2 regions of the Streptomyces sp. NPDC026515 genome follow, and region 2 is predicted to be linked to the other one. Evidence: predicted binding sites of a transcription regulator. Region 2 holds the regulator's gene; the other holds the start of a gene.
The links. Region 2 encodes HspR, which represses chaperone genes until heat shock. Its sites were predicted from a motif close to TTGAGNNNNNNNNNCTCAA; they were not measured.
Positions count from the first base shown of each region.

Region 1: a site for HspR is predicted at 2,783-2,801, ahead of lon (endopeptidase La). Genes of this name have one in related genera too.

Region 1 covers NZ_JBVHQD010000002.1:385,650-391,913, forward strand. The annotation lists gene ACZ4O3_RS05195 (spermine/spermidine synthase domain-containing protein) at 45-743, opposite strand; gene ACZ4O3_RS05200 (rhomboid-like protein) at 1,000-1,749, shown strand; gene ACZ4O3_RS05205 (GNAT family N-acetyltransferase) at 1,820-2,629, opposite strand; gene lon (endopeptidase La) at 2,824-5,244, shown strand; gene ACZ4O3_RS05215 (lysozyme) at 5,313-6,119, opposite strand.
Region 2 covers NZ_JBVHQD010000030.1:51,428-57,691, reverse strand. The annotation lists gene ACZ4O3_RS40060 (sugar ABC transporter substrate-binding protein) at 1-737, opposite strand, end outside; gene ACZ4O3_RS40055 (PA14 domain-containing protein) at 1,030-3,444, shown strand; gene ACZ4O3_RS40050 (heat shock protein transcriptional repressor HspR) at 3,502-3,948, opposite strand; gene dnaJ (molecular chaperone DnaJ) at 3,954-5,129, opposite strand; gene grpE (nucleotide exchange factor GrpE) at 5,166-5,825, opposite strand; gene dnaK (molecular chaperone DnaK) at 5,822-6,264, opposite strand, start outside.

The DNA.
Region 1 (6,264 bases), on a different contig from region 2:
ATCCGCGTCAGGGATGCACATTACGGGGACAGACGGCGCACTCGCTATCCAGGGCGGACGGCAAGGTGAACGACGTCCGGAACGCCCCGGGCAACCGGGATCTCTTCGGTACGCACCTGTTTGAACCCGGCATTCCGCAAGGTTTCCTCGAATTCGGCGGAGGGCTTGGCGGACCACACGGCGAGTACCCCGTCCGGTCTCAACACCCTTGCGCAGCTTGCGAGTCCGGCCGGTGAGTAGAGGCCCTCGTTGTCCTCGTCGACGGTCCAGCCGGGGCCGTTGTCGATGTCGAGGCACAGCGCGTCGAATGTGTCGGAAGTCTCATTGACGTACGCGACCAGATCGGCCTCGACGATCTCCGTGCGCGGATCGGCGAACGCGCGCCCGGAGAGCGGGGACAGCGGGCCGTCCCGGTGCCAGCCGATCACGGCCGGCTCCCGCTCCACGACCGTGATCCGGCCCCAGCGGGGGTCCCGCGCGGCGTGTGCGAGCGAGAACCCGACGCCGAGCCCGCCGATCAGCACGGCCGGCCCCGCGCGTCCGTCCAGCGCCTCCCGGGCGGCGTCCACGAGCAGCCGTTCCGAGCGGCCGTCGGAGGTGTCCATCAGGAAGCAGCCGTTGGCGATGATCTGCAGCAGTCCGCCGTGTCTGCGCAGGACCACCTCGCCGTACGGCCCCTCGCGCCGGTCCAGGACCACGGGAGGACCGTCGTCCGCGGAAGTCGTGCCCTTGATGTCCGCCATGCCGGCCATCCTGCCCCAACAGGGCTTTGCGGCCACGCGAATTACGGGTGCCGTACAGCCCTCGGGGAGTCACTCGTTCGAGGGGTCGCCCGGCGCTTCGCGGCCGTCGGGGGCCCCGGACGGCTCATATGGTCCTCCCGGCTTCCCGTGGTTCTTCGGAAAATCCTGTGAATCGCTCGCCGGGTGGCCTCGGTCATAGACAGCGGCCCGGGGGAGTGCGAAGGCTGGCGAGGTGAAACGGAAGGAGCGCCTCACCGTGGAACGGACCGTGCCGGCGGCCCCCCTGCTGGACGGGGTGCCGCGGCAGCGCGGCCCGGTCGCGGTCCTCGGCGCGACCATCACGCGCCCCGCCCCGCGGGTGCGGCCCTGGCGGCTGCTGCCCACTCCCACCGGCACACCGGTCACCTTCGGCTACACGGTGATCCTGGCGCTCACCTCGCTCTTCGCCGAGTTCGCCGGCCCCGGCCTGCTGCACGCCGTCTACCAGGACTCCAGCACCGACGTCGCCCACCTCGTGCGTACCCCGGTCTTCGTCCTGCTGGCCAGCGCCCTGTGGGTGGCCGGCGGTCTGCTCTCCCCCTACGCCCTCGCCTTCGTGCTCGTCCTCACCGCGCTGGAGCGGCGGACCGGGGGCGCCCGGGCGATCCTGGTCTTCCTGGCGGGCCATGTGCTGGCCACCCTCGCCACCGAGGTCCCGGTCGGCCTCGCGGTCCTGGCCGGCCATCTCCCCGACACCTCCCTGCACCGCCTCGACTACGGCATCAGCTTCGGCGTGGCCGCCAGCATCGGCGCCCTCTGCGGCCTGCTCACCCCCTGGCTGCGCTGGCCCCTGCTCACCCTGGTCGGCTGCGGCCTCGTCGCGGACCTCATCGCCTTCGAGGACCCGATGACCGACTGGGGGCATCTGATCTCGCTGGGCATCGGGACGGCGCTGTGGCCGGTGGTACGGCGCTGGCACCGGGAGCGGCGGCAGGCCCCGGTCCCGGCCGGCGGCACCGCCGTATGACCCGCCGGTGGTGCGGCGGTGCCCGCGCGCGGTCGTGGCCGTGGCGGTGGGCGCCTGGGGGCGGGGAGGGTCAGCCGGCCGGGGTCCAGACGTACGGGGTCGTCGTCGTCACGGCCCTGAAGCCCAGCCGCCGCAGGATCGGGGCGCTGTCGTCCGAGGCCTCCACGAGGAGGTAGGGGGTGTTCCTGGCCGCCGCCCGGGCCGCCCGCAGGGCCACCAGCGCACGGTAGACGCCCCTGCCGCGCCACTCGGCCAGCGTGGACCCGCCCAGCAGCATGGCGAAGTCGGTGCCGGGCCGGAAGGCCACCCAGGCCGCCGAGACGACCTCGCCGGCCGCCTCGGCCACGTACACCTCGTTGTCGTCGGGCTCGACGGTGAGCCGGCCCCTGAGGTATCCGGCGATCCACGCCATGTCCTCGCCCCACACCGCCGTCTCCAGTGCGGCTATGCGGTCCAGGTCCGTGTCGGCGGTGACCCGGCGCAGCGCCACCTCGGGCGGCGGCGCCGGGGACCCTGCGGCGAGGTCCTCGGCCGGGGCGATCACGACCGTCTCCCGCGGCTCGGGCACGAAGCCGGCCGCGCGCAGCCGGTCGGGGAGGTCCGCCGGGTCGTCGTGCCCGCGCGTCTTCCACTCCACCGCCTCGCCGCGCGCCGCGAAGAAGTCCCGCTGCCGGGCGATCAGCGCGTCCAGCTCCGGGCCGCGCACGCCGCCCCAGTCGCGCGGTCCGGTCACGAACCCCCGGTGCTGGCCCACGACCCGGAGGACGGGGCCGTCGTGCTGGTAGGTGATCCCGGGCGCGGGGACCGGCTGGACGGCGCGCATCTGGGAGTCGTAGGCGGCCAGCAGGGCCGCGTCGGTCTCGGTCTCGTTGTCGGTCATCGGCCGACCGTACGGGGAATGAGCCCGTGCCGATCAACTGTTTTCCGGTCGTGGCGGCGGCTGTTCTCCCGGCCGTGCGCCCGGCACGGCCAGGTCGGTGAGCGATCGCTCACAGCGAACGCACCCCTGGGAACATTCGGTGGCTCACATGCATTGAGTCGGCATAGCTCAAGTTCAGTGCCGAAAGGGAGATCATGGCTTCGACGTCCGCATCACTCACCCTCCCTGTGCTGCCGCTCGACGACGAGGTCGTGCTGCCCGGGATGGTGGTCCCGCTGGACCTCAAGGACCCCGATGTACGTGCCGCCGTGGAGGCCGCCCAGGCCGCCGCCCGCAACGAGCCCGGCAAGCCCAGGGTGCTCCTGGTGCCGCGGGTCGACGGGACCTACCCGGGCACCGGTGTGCTCGGCACCGTGGAGCAGGTCGGCCGGCTGGCCGACGGTGATCCCGGCGCGCTGATCCGCGGCCGTCACCGCGTGCGCATCGGCGCCGGCACCACCGGCCCGGGTGCCGCCCTGTGGGTGGAGGGCACCCGCATCGAGGAGAACGTTCCGGAACCGGTGCCCGGTCACGTCACCGAACTGGTCAAGGAGTACAAGGCCCTCGCCACCGCCTGGCTGCGCAAGCGCGCCGCCTGGCAGGTCGTGGACCGGGTGCAGGCCATCGACGACGTCTCCGCGCTCGCCGACAACTCGGGTTACTCGCCGTTCCTGACCACCGAGCAGAAGATCGAGCTGCTGGAGACCGCCGACCCGGTCGCCCGGCTGAAGCTCGCCACCCAGCAGCTGCGCGACCACCTGGCCGAGCAGGACGTGGCCGAGACGATCGCCAAGGACGTCCAGGAGGGCGTCGACAAGCAGCAGCGCGAGTTCCTGCTCCGCCGCCAGCTCGAAGCGGTCCGCAAGGAGCTGCGCGAGCTGAACGGCGACGCCGCCAAGGACGGCGAGGAGTCCGACGACTACCGCGCCCGGGTGGAGGCGGCCGACCTGCCGGAGAAGGTCCGCGAGGCCGCCCTCAAGGAGGTCGACAAGCTGGAGCGGTCCAGCGACCAGTCGCCCGAGGGCTCGTGGATCCGGACCTGGCTGGACACCGTCCTGGAACTGCCGTGGAACGAGCGCACCGAGGACCAGTACGACATCCAGGGTGCCAAGGCGGTCCTGGACGCCGAGCACGCCGGCCTGGAGGACGTGAAGGAGCGGATCACCGAGTACCTGGCGGTACGCAAGCGCCGCAGCGACCGGGGCCTCGGCGTCATCGGCGGGCGCCGTGGCGGTGCCGTGCTGGCGCTCGTCGGTCCGCCCGGTGTCGGTAAGACCTCGCTCGGTGAGTCCGTCGCGCACGCGATGGGACGGAAGTTCGTCCGGGTCGCCCTCGGCGGTGTCCGGGACGAGGCCGAGATCCGCGGTCACCGGCGTACCTACGTGGGCGCGCTGCCCGGTCGGATCGTCAGGGCGGTCAAGGAGGCCGGTTCGATGAACCCGGTCGTCCTGCTCGACGAGATCGACAAGGTGGGCTCCGACTTCCGGGGCGACCCGGCGGCCGCCCTGCTCGAGGTGCTCGACCCGGCGCAGAACCACACCTTCCGCGACCACTACCTGGAAGTCGAACTCGACCTGTCCGACGTCGTCTTCCTGGCCACCGCCAACGTCCTGGAGGCCATCCCGGAGGCCCTGCTCGACCGCATGGAGCTGGTCCGGCTGGACGGCTACACCGAGGACGAGAAGGTCGTCATCGCCCGCGACCACCTGCTCCCGCGCCAGCTGGAGCGGGCCGGCCTCGGCGCGGACGAGGTGGCCCTCGACGAGAGCGCGCTGCGCAAGCTCGCCGGGGAGTACACCCGGGAGGCGGGCGTGCGCACCCTGGAGCGGTCGATCGCCCGGCTGCTGCGCAAGGTCGCTGCCCAGCACGAACTGGGCGAGCGGACGCTGCCTTTCACGATCAGGGACGAGGACCTGAGGGACCTGATCGGGCGGCCGCACCACGTGCCCGAGTCCGCCCAGGACCCGGCCGAGCGCCGTACGGCGGTCCCGGGTGTGGCGACCGGGCTCGCGGTCACCGGAGCGGGCGGCGACGTCCTCTTCGTGGAGGCGTCGCTGGCCGACCCGGAGACGGGCGCGGCGGGTCTGACCCTGACCGGCCAGCTGGGTGACGTGATGAAGGAGAGCGCGCAGATCGCCCTGTCCTTCCTCCGCTCGCACGGCGCCGAACTGGAACTCCCGGTCGCCGACCTCAAGGAGCGGGGCGTGCACATCCACTTCCCGGCGGGCGCGGTCCCCAAGGACGGCCCGAGCGCCGGCGTCACCATGACGACGGCCCTCGCGTCCCTCCTGTCCGGCCGTCTGGTCCGCACGGACGTGGCCATGACCGGTGAGGTCTCGCTGACCGGCCGGGTGCTGCCGATCGGCGGTGTGAAGCAGAAGCTGCTCGCCGCCCAGCGCGCCGGGGTGACGACCGTCATCATCCCCAAGCGCAACGAGGCCGACCTGGACGACGTCCCGGCGGAGGTGCTGGACAAGCTCGACGTCCACGCCGTCACCGACGTCCGCCAGGTCCTGGAGCTGGCGCTCGCGCCCGCCACGAACGGCGCGACGCCGGAGGTTCCGGTAGCGGCGTGACGGACGCTGCCGGAGGGAGAGGGCCCGGGTCCCCGCGAGGGGGCCCGGGCCCTCGTGCCGCGTGGTCGTCAGCCGTTGGCGAGCGCGATCACCCGGTCACGGGCCCCGTTGAACTTGTCGTGGTCTCCGACGTTCGGACCGGACGACGTGTACTGCCACGCCGTGTAGTACGACCAGCCCGCCGGCAGTGTGCCCACGTCCGAGGCGTACCGGGCGATCCACAGCGGGTTGGCGGCCGCGAAGCCGCTGTAGTTGCCGGTGCAGTCGGTCCACCAGCTGGTCGCCGTGTAGATCACCGCGTTCCGGCCGGTGCGCGCCTTGTAGGTCTTGAGGAAGTCGGCGATCCAGCTGACCATCGCGCTTTTGGACTTGCCGTAGCAGGCGGCGCCGTACGGGTTCCACTCGATGTCGAGGGCGCCGGGCAGCGTCCGGCCGTCCTTGGACCAGCCGCCGCCGTGGTCGACGAAGTAGTTGGCCTGGGCGGCACCGCTCGTGGAGTCCGGGGTCGCGAAGTGGTACGCGCCGCGGATCATGCCCACGTCGTAGGAGCCCTTGTACTGCTGGGCGAAATAGGGGTTCGTGTAGTACGTGCCCTCGGTCGCCTTGGTGTACGCCCATTTGACCCCGCTGCCCAGCAGGGTCGGCCAGGAGACGTTGCCCTGGTGGCCGGAGACGTCGACACCCTCGGTCTGGGTGGCGTCGCCGCTCTTGGGTGTACCGCTCTGGCCGTCGTGGGTCAGTACGCCCATGCCCATGTAGGCCGAACCGCGGGCGGGGACGGTCGTGTCGGCGTGGGCCGGGGTCGGGGAGACCGTCGCGAGCAGGAGCGCGAGCAGTCCGGTGGGGAGAGTGGGGGCGGGTCTGTGCACGGGCATGACGTGCCTCCGTGGGGTGAGGTGGGGGTCCCAGATATGCCAGAGACGGCCGGTGCGGGGGGCGCGACACGACGCGGAGTCACACGGCGTGACGCGCATTGCTGACATGGGCATGTCATTCATGGCCTGGTGGAGACGCCACGCA
Region 2 (6,264 bases):
TTGATGATCTCGGCCGCCATGGCGTCGTTCGCGGAGTAGACGGCGGCGACGTTGTCCTTGCCGATCTCGCCGATCGCCCTGGTGGTCTCCTTGCCGGCGGTCGGCGGGTCCCAGTCCTTGGTGTCGTACTCGGCCGAGATCGACACCTTGCCGTCCAGCTCGGACTTGGCACCCGCCTTGAACTGCTTGGCGTTCGGGTCCGTCGGCGAGCCGTTGATCATGATGATCTTGTCGGAGAGCCCGGCGTCCGGACCGAGGGCCTCCAGCAGCGTGCGGGCCTGCACCTCGCCCACCAGCTCGTTGTCGAAGGAGACGTACGCGTCGATCGGGCCCTCGGCGAGGCGGTCGTAGGCGATGACCGGGATGCCCGCGCTCTTCGCCTTCTTCACCGTGGGTGCGATGGCGTGCGAGTCGACCGAGTCGAGGATGATGACGTCGGTCTTGTCGTCGATCATCTTCTGCATCTGCTCGGCCTGCTTCGAGGCGGACGACGAGGCGTTCTGGTAGTCGACCTTCCCCTGCTTGTTGGTGAGCTCCGCGATCTTGTCCGCCATGATCGGGTAGTCGAAGTTCTTGTACCGGGTGTTGATGGTGTCCGGCATCAGCACACCCACGGTGATGTCGTTGCCCTTGGTGGGGCTCGCGGTGGTCGACGATCCCGTCGCGTTCAGCACGCCGCAGCCGGCGAGCGAGAGGGACATCGTGGACGCGGCCACAAACATGGCTATACGACGCATTCGGGGGCTCACTTCAGGTGCGTTCCGGACATGGGGCTGCTTGCGACCCAGATGTCTGAAAAGACAACGCGTACGCCGTACCCGGCGTCAAGCGGAACCACTTAACGAGTGCGCAACACTACGCTCCGCAGTGTCTGTGAAGGCCATGCGGAATCCCCTCCAAACCCCTTTTACGGACCCTCCATCCAAAGGGAGTTCATGGGGAGGCAAAGATCAGTACAACCAACTCCTTTCCACAGGAGTCACATCGGCAACGGCATCGCCCGTTGACCGGATACGACCAGAGGATCGAATGAAGCCAGCCAGACGCACCGTGGCGGGCGCCGCGGTGCTTGCCACCGCCGGCACACTGCTCGCCGGCGCGGTCCCCACCGCCTCGGCGGTCACGAACTGCACCTCGCCCGTCTACAAGCGGGAGTTGTTCGCGAACACGACGTTTCGGGGCACACCGAAGAAGACGGACTGCGACTCCGCGATCAGCGAGAGCTGGAGCGGCGCGCCCGCCTCCGGCCTGCCGAAGGACACCTTCGGCGTCCGCTGGACGGTGACCCGCGACTTCGGCTCCGGCGGCCCCTTCGCCCTCGCCGTCTCCGGACTCGACGGCATCCGGGTGTACGTCGACGGCGGCCGCAAGATCGACCTGTGGAAGAACACGACCGGCACGGTGAGCAGGACCGTCAACGTCACGATCCCCAAGGGCAGGCACACCCTGCGGATCGACTACGTCAACTGGACCGGCGCCGCCAAGGTCAAGTTCACCTACACGCCCCGCACTTCGGCGAGCACCGACAAGGTCAGACCGCTCACGCCGAGCGGCACCTCCCTCTCGTACGACACGGGCACCGGCAAGGCGAAACTCACCTGGTCGAGGAACAAGGAACTGGACCTGGCGGGCTACCGGGTCTACCGGCGCGTCAAGGGCTCCTCCTTCGGCAGCAGGCCCCTGGCCACGACCGCCTCCACCACGTACACCGACACCCCGCCGAAGACCGGCGCCACCTACTACTACGAGGTCCGCGCCCACGACAAGGCGGGCAACCAGTCCGCCGGCAGCGCCGACCTGGGCGTCACCACGCCCGACAGGACCCCGCCCGCCGCGCCGTTCGTCGAGATGGACAGCTGCCCGGCCGACCAGCCCCACCCGGGCCCCGAACTCGTCACGACCGCCGAGAACGCGGCGGACATCGCGATGTACGAGATGCAGCGGCAAAACCCGGTCACCGGCGGCTGGACCACCGTGTACACGGGTACCAAGGGCGCGATCTGCGACACCGGTTACCCGGCCGACGGCAGCAAGGTCACCTACCGGGGCCGGGCCCGCGACGCCGCCGGGAACTGGTCCGTGTACTCGGCCGCCGCCACGTTCACCACCAGCGACCGGACGCCTCCGGCGACCGCGGCCGACGCCCGGTCGGAGTACCGCTCGGGCGTGCCCCACCTGGTGTGGTCCCCGGTCGGCGGCGCCGTCTCCTACCAGGTCCTCCAGTACGACCCGGCGACCGGCGGCTATGTCGACGCCCTGCCCGGCACCGGCACCGCCGTCCACACCACGAAGGCCACCGACGTCGTCCCGCTGCAGCGGCTCGCGGTCGCCGACGGCTACCGGTACGCGGTGCGCTCGGTGGACGCGGCGGGCAACGCCGCCGCCCCCGTGGAGGTCACGCTGACGATGGCGGACCGCACGGAGGCCGTGCCCTCCTTCCGGACCAGCGCGAGCCGGTTCGACGAGGGCGTGATGGTCGAGTGGAGCAGCGCCGACCCGTGGACCTTCGGCGAGGACCGGCCGCTGCTCACCTACCGGGTCGTCCGCACCGACAGGGCGACCGGTGTCAGCAGCACCGTGACCGGGTGCAAGCCGAACGACTCGCGGGACCTGCCGCTGACGGACCCTTACACCTACTGGACCTGGACCGGCGACGACGCCCCGGCGTACGCCGGGGACCGGCAGATCAACGGCTCCTGCTGGGACGTCTCCGGCGCGTCCGAGACGACGTACGACTACACGGTCGTGACGATCGACCCGTACGGCCACGAGTCGCGGCCCGGTCCGGCCGCCACGGCGACCACGCCGGACACCGTGCGCCCGGGTCCGGTGGAGGACCTGACGGCCGACCCCGTCCCGCTGGGCGTCCGCCTGACCTGGACGCCGCCCGCCGACGACGACGTGACCGAGTACTACGTGTGGCAGGGCACGACCGACCCGGACACCGGCGAGACGGTCTGGAAGAAGAACTGCTGGACCTCGAACTCGTCCGAGACCGGGATCATCTGCCCGACCGTCCCCGACGGCGCCACCCACGTCTACCGTGTGGCCGCCGCGGACGGTTTCTACCAGTACGGGAACGAGGGCCCCGACTTCTTCCACACCGCGACCGTCTCGGTCGACCTGCCGGACACCCGGCCGCCCGGCTGGACCACGACCAGTGTCCGTGCGGACCGTTACCCGGAGCTGTACGTCGACTGCTCGCAGAGCTCCGGCCTCGGCGACTGCTCCCGGTTCGCCGCCTACCGCGTGGAGCGCTGGGACCCCGCCACGGCCGCCTACGTCACCCTCTCCGAGGGCCCGGCGGGCAGCACCTCGTTCTTCATGGACACCACCGTGTCCGGGGACGAGCTGGGCCTCCACTACTACCGGGTCGTCCGCCTGGACGCCTCCGGTGCCGAGGCGTCGGTCACCGAGGCGGCCTACGGCATCTGGGACTACTGACCGCACGCCGAAGGGGCCCGGAGGACATGTCCTCCGGGCCCCTTCGCGCAAGTACCGCTAGTCCTTGGCCTTCTTCGGCCGCCACACCACCAGCGCGCTGGTCTGCTGGACCTCCTGGTACGGGACCAGGTCGCGGCGGTAGGAGGCGTGCACCGCCGCCTCCCGCTGCCGCATCGCGGCCGCGGCGCCGTCCAGGGCCGCCTCCATCTCGGCCACGCGGGCCTGGAGCGCGGCGACCTGGTTCTCCAGTTCGATGATGCGCTTGATGCCGGCCAGGTTGATGCCCTCGTCCTGCGACAACGCCTGCACCTGGCGGAGCAGTTCGATGTCGCGGGCCGAGTAACGGCGCCCCCGCCCGGCCGTGCGGTCCGGGGAGACCAGGCCGAGGCGGTCGTACTGGCGCAGCGTCTGCGGGTGCAGTCCGGAGAGCTGGGCCGCCACCGAGATGACGTAGACCGGGGTCTCCTCGGTCAGTTCATACGGATTGCGTCGACGGCCGTCCATCTCTGTCATGCTCCCTTCGCAGCCTCGAACAGCTCGGCCCGCGGGTCCTCACCCGCGGTCGCCTCGCGATACGCCTCCAGCGCGTCACGAGCATTCCCCGACAGGTCCTTCGGAACACTCACCTCGACGGTGACCAGGAGGTCGCCGCGGGTGCCGTCCTTGCGGACCGCGCCCTTGCCACGGGCGCGCATGGTGCGGCCGTTGGGCGTGCCCGGGGGCAGCTTCAGGGTGACCGGCGGTCCGCCCAGGGTGGGCACCCTGACCTCGCCGCCGAGCGCCGCCTCGGTGAAGGTCACCGGGACGGTCACCGTGAGGTTGTCCTCCTTGCGGCCGAACACCGGGTGGGTGTCGACGTGGACCATGACGTACAGGTCACCGGCCGGGCCACCGCGTTCGCCGGGTGCGCCCTTGCCGCGCAGACGGATGCGCTGACCGTCCGTCACCCCGGCGGGGATGCGGACCTGCATGGTCCGGGACGACTTGGCGCGGCCGCTGCCCTTGCAGTCCGGGCAGGGGTTCTCCGCGATCAGGCCGCGGCCCTTGCAGTCGGGGCAGGGGTCGGTGAGCGAGAACCCGCCCCCGGATCCCCGCGCCACCTGGCCGGTGCCGACGCAGGTCGGGCACACGCGCGGTGTGCCGTTCACGTCGCCGGTGCCCGAACAGGCCTTGCAGGGTGCCTGCGAGGACATCCGCAGCGGGACCGTGGCGCCCTCGATGGCCTCCGTGAAGCTGAGCGTGACCTCGGACTCGATGTCCTGGCCGCGCCGCGGCTGGGTGCGCGCGCCCGCGCCGCCGCCCCGGTTGAACAGGCCCCCCAGGACGTCACTGAAGCCGCCGCCGCCCCCGCCGAAGCCGCCGCTCTGGGGGTTGCCCCCGAAGAGGTCGCCCAGGTCGAAGTTGAAGTTGCCGCCGCCCGCGCCCGGCCCCGGGCGGAAGCCGCCGTTGCCGAAGAGGGCGCGTGCCTCGTCGTACTCCTTGCGCTTCTTGGGGTCGCCGAGTATGTCGTTCGCCTCGGAGATCTCCTTGAAGCGCTCCTCGGCCTTGGCGTTGCCCTTGTTGGCGTCCGGGTGGAACTCGCGGGCGAGCTTCCGGTACGCCTTCTTGATCTCGGCCTCGGTGGCGTCCTTGGGGACGCCGAGGACCTTGTAGTAGTCCTTCTCGATGAAGTCCTTGGTGCTCATCCCCGACGCCCCTCCTTCCGCGTGCTACCTACGACTTCAGCCCTCCTCAGGGCCGTTGTCCTTCTCGTCCCCGGCCCCCGGTGCCTCTTCGGACCCGTCGGCCTTCGCCGCCGTCGCTCCCGGCTGCGGTTCGGCGACCGCCACCCGCGCGGGGCGGATGGTGCGCTCGCCGATGCGATACCCGGGCTGCAGAATCGCCACGCACGTCGTCTCGGTGACGTCCGGCGCGTAGCTGTGCATCAGCGCCTCGTGGATCGTCGGGTCGAAGGGCTCGCCCTCCTTGCCGAACTGCTGGAGCCCCATCTTCGCCGCGACCGTCTCGAGCGACTCGGCCACCGACTTGAAACCGCCGACCAGTTCGCCGTGTTCCCGGGCGCGGCCGATGTCGTCGAGCACCGGGAGGAGCTCGGTCAGGAGGTTCGCGATGGCGACCTCCCGGACCGTGATCCGGTCGCGCTCCACCCGTCGGCGGTAGTTCTGGTACTCGGCCTGCAGTCGCTGGAGGTCCGCGGTGCGCTCACCGAGCGCGGTGCGCACCTGGTCCAGCTGTGCCGTCAGACCGGCCAGTTCGCTTGCGTTTGCGTCCCCGGCCGGGGCCGCCCCCTGTGTGGGAGCGGCCTTCGGCTCGGCGTCGTCGGAGGTGGCGCCGGAGGGGACGTCGGGCTTCTCCTCGAAGCCCGGGGTCTCCTCCGTCACGCGGCACCGTCCTTGCGCTCGTCGTCGACGATCTCGGCGTCCACCACGTCGTCGGCGTCACCGGCAGCGGCGTCCGCGGGACCGCCGGCGGCCTGCGAGGCCTGGGCGTCGGCGTACATGGCCTGGCCCAGCTTCTGGGAGACGGCCGCGACCTTCTCGGTGGCGGTGCGGATCTCGGCGGTGTCCTCGCCCTTGAGCGTCTCCTTCAGCTCGGCGAGCGCGGCCTCGACCTCGGTCTTGATCTCGCCCGGGACCTTGTCCTCGTTGTCCTTGAGGAACTTCTCGGTCTGGTAGACGAGCTGCTCGCCCTGGTTACGGGTCTCGGCGGCCTCGCGGCGGCGGTGGTCCTCCTCCGCGTACTGCTCGGCCTCCTGGCGCATCCGGTCGACCTCGTCCTTCGGCAGCGAGGAGCCGCCGGTGACGGTCATCTTCTGCTCCT